Linked DNA regions of Silvibacterium dinghuense. The main gene of each other region encodes a partner of the protein of the gene in region 2 in a complex. Links are inferred from orthologs where the notes say so. Each region holds a gene or a part of one and is shown on either strand. Other genes may lie near its edges. The genes, in order: groL and metK.

Region 1 (3,260 bases), on a different replicon or contig from region 2:
GGATCGTTCGCAGCGATGCACCTGCCGATTCAGCAGCCGCTTACCGCTGAAGGCGACCACCGCGGAGCGGGATGTCTGCCGTATGTGATCGAGGTCCTGGCGGGCAGGCAACTGAGCGGACACCTGTGGGATGGCCTCCTGGTGCTGGCACTTCTGCTCATCCTCGGACTGATTCTGATTGTTTCCCGCAGTCACGAGGCGCAGCGTATCGCAATGGAGAAATGGCGCGGGGTGCAGCTCTACCTGCTGCTGCATGGCATGACTGCCATGACAATTGCCGTTCTTCTGCTCTCGAAAAAGTCCTGGCCGACATACGTGCTGATGGCGCTTTTTCCGCTGTGTGTCCTGGTCGCGCAGTCGCGGCCGCTTACGATCTGGCTCTTCGGGCTGTTTCAATGCGTGGCCGTGGTGGAACACAGCTTTTGGGCCTCGATCCTGAGCCAGCCGGATTCGGTGCAGATGCGGACGCTGCTCAGCGCGGGCAATCATGCGGCGTTTGTGCAGATGGGGCTCGAGATTCTGCTCCTGGCCGGGTATGTGCTGTTTTTAGGGATAGCAGTCCGCGGCATTCGCAGGAGTGCGTTAAGTCGTATCCCCATATCGCCATGGGATGAGCCTGCGGGGTAGCGAAGTGGTAGGGATGACGACTCTAAAACATTTGTTCGTGCCTCCCACCCAAGCAGAGCTTGGATGGGGCACCCAACCGCAGTTTTCCTTGATATGTGCAGCAAAAGCAGAAGCCCCGCCGGAACGGGGCTTCTGCTTTTGTGCCTGGACGGGTTAGTCCTAGTACATGCCTTCCATGCCGCCGCCGTGTCCGGCCGGGGCCGCTGCCTTGGGCTCGGGGATGTCCGAGACCATGGCTTCGGTGGTCAGCATCAGGCCGGCGATCGAGGCCGCGTTCTGCAGGGCAGTGCGCGTGACCTTGGTCGGGTCGATGACACCGGCCGCAACCAGGTCCTCGAACTTGTCGGCACCGGCGTTGTAGCCGTAGTGGTCGTCCTTGCTCTCGTGGATCTTGCCGACAACCACGGCGCCTTCGACACCGGCGTTGCTGACGATCTGGCGGAGAGGCTCTTCGATGGCGCGGCGGATGATCTGTGCACCGATCTTCTCGTCACCTTCGAGGGTCTTGATGAGCTCATCGACCGCAGGGGTGCTGCGGACGAGGGCCACACCGCCGCCCGGGACGATGCCTTCCTCGACGGCCGCGCGGGTCGCATGCATCGCGTCCTCGACACGGGCCTTCTTCTCCTTCATCTCGGTTTCGGTGGCTGCACCGACCTTGATGACGGCAACGCCGCCGACCAGCTTGGCCAGGCGCTCCTGGAGCTTCTCGCGGTCGTAATCGGAAGAGGTCTTCTCGATCTGGCTGCGGATCTCCTTGACGCGACCGGCGATGTCGGAGTCGCTGCCGCGGCCCTCAACGATGGTCGTGTTGTCCTTGTCGATGGTCACGCGCTTGGCACGGCCGAGGTCTTCCACCTTGACGTTCTCGAGCTTGATGCCGAGGTCTTCGGTGATGGCCTTGCCACCGGTGAGCTTCGCGATGTCTTCGAGCATGGCCTTGCGGCGATCGCCGAAGCCGGGAGCCTTGACGGCCGCGACGTTCAGGGTGCCACGCAGCTTGTTGACGACCAGGGTCGCGAGCGCCTCACCATCGACGTCCTCGGCGATGATGACGAGCGGCTTGCCCTGACGGGCGACCTGCTCGAGCAGCGGAAGCAGATCCTTCATGGAGCTGATCTTCTTCTCATGGATCAGGATGAACGGATCCTCGAGCGAGGCTTCCATGCGGTCCGGATCGGTGACGAAGTAGGGGCTCAGGTAGCCGCGGTCGAACTGCATGCCTTCGACGACGTCGAGCTGGGTCTCGAGGGTCTTCGACTCTTCGACGGTGATGACGCCGTCCTTGCCGACCTTCTTCATCGCTTCGGCAATGATGGTGCCGATGGTCGCGTCGGAGTTGGCCGAGATGGTGCCGACCTGGGCGATCATGTCGCCGGTGACGGGCTTCGAGAACTTGGCGAGTGCGCCGCCATGAACAGCACCGTTCTCGTCACGCTTGCCGACGATGGCCTCGACAGCCTTGTCGATGCCGCGCTTGAGAGCCATCGGGTTCGCACCGGCGGCAACCGTCTTCACGCCTTCGCGGTAGATGGCCTGGGCCAGGACAGTGGCGGTGGTGGTGCCGTCGCCGGCCACATCCGAGGTCTTCGAAGCCACTTCGCGAACCATCTGGGCGCCCATGTTCTCGAGGGAGTCCTTGAGCTCGATTTCCTTGGCGACGGTGACGCCGTCCTTGGTGATCGTCGGCGAGCCGAACTTCTTCTCGATGACGACGTTGCGGCCCTTGGGGCCGAGGGTGACCTTCACCGCGTCGGCGAGGGTGTTGACGCCGCGCAGGATGGCCTGGCGGGAGTCTTCCCCGTGCAGAATCTGCTTTGCCATTTTGTGTCTCCTTCAGATCTTTGGTTGAGCGGTCATCGCACCCACATCTCAAAATCGAGATGTGGGGCACCCGGCTCTTACCGGTTATGAAAGCTTGTGCGCCGAAGGCGCGAGTCGCTGGACGCGCAGTCCTACTTCTTGAGGATGCCGAGGACTTCTTCCTCGCGCATGATCAGGAACTCTTCGCCGTCGATCTTGATCTCGGTGCCCGAGTACTTGCCGAAGAGGATGCGGTCGCCGGCCTTGACGTCGAGCGGGAAGGTCTTGCCTTCGTCGTTGGACTTGCCCTTGCCGACGGAGATGACTTCGCCTTCCTGCGGCTTTTCCTTGGCGCTGTCGGGGATGATGATGCCACCGCGGATGGTCTCACCCTCTTCGACACGACGGACGAGGATGCGATCATGCAGCGGAGTGAAGGTGGTCGCTACAGTTGCAGTTGCCATTGCTATGCTTCTCCTTCGCGCGGGAATATCCCGCGAAATGCTGTGCTGAGTTCTGGACTGGACAGGAAAAACGTCCGACGGTCACCCCGGCATCCGGGATTTAGCACTTAGCACCGTCGACTGCTAACGTAGCTGGATTTTACGCGGGTTGTCAAGCCATAGAGCGAGAAATACAGATAAAATCTGCGTGAATTACGCTCAAGGGTAATGCGGGTAGCCACCTGTTCCGGGAAGCAAGGGAAAAGCGGTGGTCAACATGGAGTTTGAATCGCGTGTATAGGATTGATTTTGCACCGCTTCTTTGCCCTTTCAGCGGCGCCTTTGAGGAGCCGGCCAGTAGACGGACAGCCGGTTGACCGAAGCGGG
Region 2 (3,181 bases):
AGCGCTTGCCCGGTCCGCCACCGCCGGTGAAAGAGCCGGTAGCGTGCTGCGCGGGCACCTCTTCAGGATGGCGCTGGTTTCGGCCGGTGTGCACGTTGTGCTCGAGCGCCTTGTGCTGCTCATCCGTTTTGGCGCTGTGACCGCTCTCGGCTTCGACGTGCTGCACGCTGGCAGGCGAATGGCTGGCAGTGTCCTGGGGTTTCTGGGGCATGGAGGAACCTCCCAGCTCAGTGGGATGCTGGGCCGCAGTCTTCGGTGGGCTTCTGCCCGGCGGTTCCTATTCGGTGGCGGAGGTCTTCACAAACGCCTCCCGCAACCGGGCCCAGGTTACTTCCAGCGTCTCGGGCAGGATGCGGGTTTCGGCGACGGCGGTCATGAAGTTGGTGTCGCCGACCCAGCGGGGCAGGGCATGGAGGTGGAGATGCTCGGCCACTCCTGCGCCCGCGGCCTGCCCCAGGTTCAGGCCCATATTGATGCCGTGCGGGCGGTAGGACTCGGTAAGTGCGCGTTCGGCCTGCTGGGCAAGCGCGGTGAGCTCCTGCGCGGTGGCAGAATTCAGCGCAGCAAAAGACGATCCATGCTGGTGCGGGACAACCATCAGGTGCCCGGAGCTGTAGGGATACCGATTCAGGCAGACGTAGTTATGTTCGGCGCGATGGACGATGAGTGCGGCCCGGTCGGCCTCCTCCGGCGGCATGCCCTGTGCGATGCCGTAGTCGGCGGCCGCCAGCAGGTTGCAGAAGACGCACCCACGGTCCTCCGGCCATGCTTCGAGCTCAGGCGGAACGCCTTTGCGGCCAGACTTGCGGTCGTCGGTGACGTAGGCATAGCGCCACGGGGTCCAAAGATGGTCCATACGGTAGAGCTTAGCGGATAGACGGGAGTGTCTGAGGTTCCGTGTGATGTTCATTCTTATTGGGCCAGGCCAATGAAAAACGGCAGGCCGTGAGGCCTGCCGTTTTCCGTCTGGTGCGTGCTGTCGGTTTAGACGGCCGCGATTGCGGCTGCCTGCTCCTTGAGCGCGGCGGCCTTGTCGGTCGCCTCCCACTGGAACTCGCTTTCCGTGCGGCCGAAGTGGCCGTAGGCAGCGGTCTTGCGGAAGATCGGGCGACGCAGGTTCAGGCTTTCGATGATGCCCTTCGGGGTGAGCTGGAAGTTGGCGCGAACCAGTTCCTCGAGCTGCTCGGAGGGGACCTTGCCGGTGCCGAAGGTCTCGACCAGCACGGAGACCGGCTCGGCTACGCCAATGGCGTAGGCCAGCTGGACTTCGGCGCGGTCGGCCAGGCCGGCGGCGACGATGTTCTTGGCGATGTAGCGGGCCATGTAAGCCGCCGAACGGTCGACCTTGGTCGCGTCCTTACCGGAGAAGGCGCCGCCGCCGTGACGGCCCATGCCGCCGTAGGTGTCGACGATGATCTTGCGGCCGGTCAGGCCGGTATCGCCCATTGGTCCGCCGATAACGAAGCGGCCGGTCGGGTTGATGTGGTACTTGGTGTTCTCGTCCAGCAGTTCGGCCGGGAGAACCGCCTGGATGACGTGCTTGAGCACATCCGCGCGGAGCTCTTCGGTCGAGATGTTTTCGGCGTGCTGGGTCGAGATGACCACCGCGTCGATGCGGACCGGCTTATGGTTCGCGTCGTACTCCACGGTGACTTGGCTCTTGCCGTCCGGGCGCAAGTAGGCGAGTTTGCCGTTCTTGCGGACCTCGGTGAGGCGGCGGCTCAGCTTGTGGGCCAGCGCGATCGGGGTCGGCATCAGCTCGGGCGTCTCGTTCGAGGCGTAACCGAACATCATGCCCTGGTCGCCGGCACCGCCGGTGTCCACGCCCATGGCGATGTCGCCGGACTGCTTGTTGATGGTCGAAATGACGGCGCAGGTGTTGGAGTCGAAGCCGTAAAGGGCGTTATCGTATCCGATGGCCGCCACCACGCCGCGAACGAGGGTCTGGAAATCGACGTAGGCGCGGGTGGTGATTTCACCGGCGATGACAACGAGGCCGGTTGCTGTGAGGGTCTCACAGGCAACGCGGGAATAGGGGTCCTGCTCGAGGCAGGCATCGAGGATCGCATCGGAAACCTGGTCAGCGATCTTGTCGGGGTGGCCTTCGGTCACCGATTCCGAGGTGAAAAGAAATCGTTGGCGTGCGGACAAAACGGAGTTCCTCCAGTTGTGGTGGGGATGTACGGCATCAGTGCCGGCCAGGAAACGGCTTCATGAAAAGGCTATCGGCCTGGAGAGGGGCCGGAGACAGTCAGAAACATCCCGTTCGTCTGTATCTCACTCGATGGTACTAGAGCAGGGCAGAGGGGTACAAAGCGAGGAAGCGAATGGGGAAATGGGATGGGTCACCGGCGAGATTCGCCATTGGCTGTGTTTCAGCCCAGGACAGAGCCTAAGACAGAGCCCGGGACAGAGCACGGAACAGCACCGGGGTTGCGAGCCGCCAGCGCGGGTAGCCTTCCAGCATTCTTAGCGGGCGATGGGACGGTGGAAAGCCAGGTCGGCGACCGTGGTGCTCGAAGAGAGAGATTGGTGCGGTGCGGCTTCGGCTGAGAGGCGATTGCTGACGTAGTGCCACACAAACCAGCCGAGAACCGCGAGCACGGCCAGCAGCAGCGCGACTCCTGCCCAGCGCAGGCGGAGTGCCGGTCGGTCGGCTTCTTCTGGTGTGCGTCCGCGGCTTACATTTTCGGCGAACTGAATCCAGTTCGCATCGTCATCCTTCAGCTGGCCCGAGCCGCGATAGGCGGACATGAAACGGTCTACCCAGGCCTCTTCGTCGAGGCCGACAATGCGGGCGTATCCCCGGACAATGCCTTTATTGAAGACACCGCCGGGAAGCTGGTCGAACTGGCCGGCTTCGAGCGCCTGGAGATGGCGGCTGCTGATTTTGGTGGCTTCGCTGATCGTATCCAGGCCGATGCCACGCCTTTCCCGCTCCCTGCGCAATTCGGTTCCGAATTCGGACATGCTCCCAACCTCGTTACAACCGGCAGAAAAGAAAAGATTTCAAGACTTCAGGAAGATATCCACAGATATATCGGCCTGTTCATCGCAGGTCAAAGAAAAAAATCGGCTTGTGGCGATTTTTCATCTGCTTTTTGATGCCACCCGTGATGGATGCGGTGCCTGGCAAGTAACCGGTAACCGGGCACGTGGCGGATGCTCACGGCCTTGGTGC

Evidence for each region.
Region 1: the proteins of metK (region 2) and groL are in contact, whole or in part, in a cryo-EM structure (PDB 8P4O), measured with the Escherichia coli proteins. The link is inferred for Silvibacterium dinghuense from one-to-one orthologs.

What each region holds. Positions count from the first base shown.
Region 1 is NZ_SDMK01000002.1:338,747-342,006, forward strand. Bases 120-3,058 are described here. They hold groL (chaperonin GroEL), read right to left. Parts: upstream 2,452-3,058; coding sequence 787-2,451; downstream 120-786. Other genes in these bases: ESZ00_RS10640 (glycosyltransferase 87 family protein), read left to right, coding at 120-627; ESZ00_RS10650 (co-chaperone GroES), read right to left, coding at 2,583-2,894. Also shown: more of ESZ00_RS10640, read left to right, coding at 1-119.
Region 2 is NZ_SDMK01000001.1:1,477,336-1,480,516, reverse strand. The notes cover bases 69-2,928. They hold metK (methionine adenosyltransferase), read right to left. Parts: upstream 2,152-2,928; coding sequence 985-2,151; downstream 69-984. Other genes in these bases: ESZ00_RS05845 (helix-turn-helix domain-containing protein), read right to left, coding at 2,470-2,928; ESZ00_RS05855 (HIT family protein), read right to left, coding at 278-856; ESZ00_RS05860 (hypothetical protein), read right to left, coding at 69-211. Outside these bases: more of ESZ00_RS05860, read right to left, coding at 1-68; more of ESZ00_RS05845, read right to left, coding at 2,929-2,970. UniProt on the Escherichia coli protein: Catalyzes the formation of S-adenosylmethionine (AdoMet) from methionine and ATP.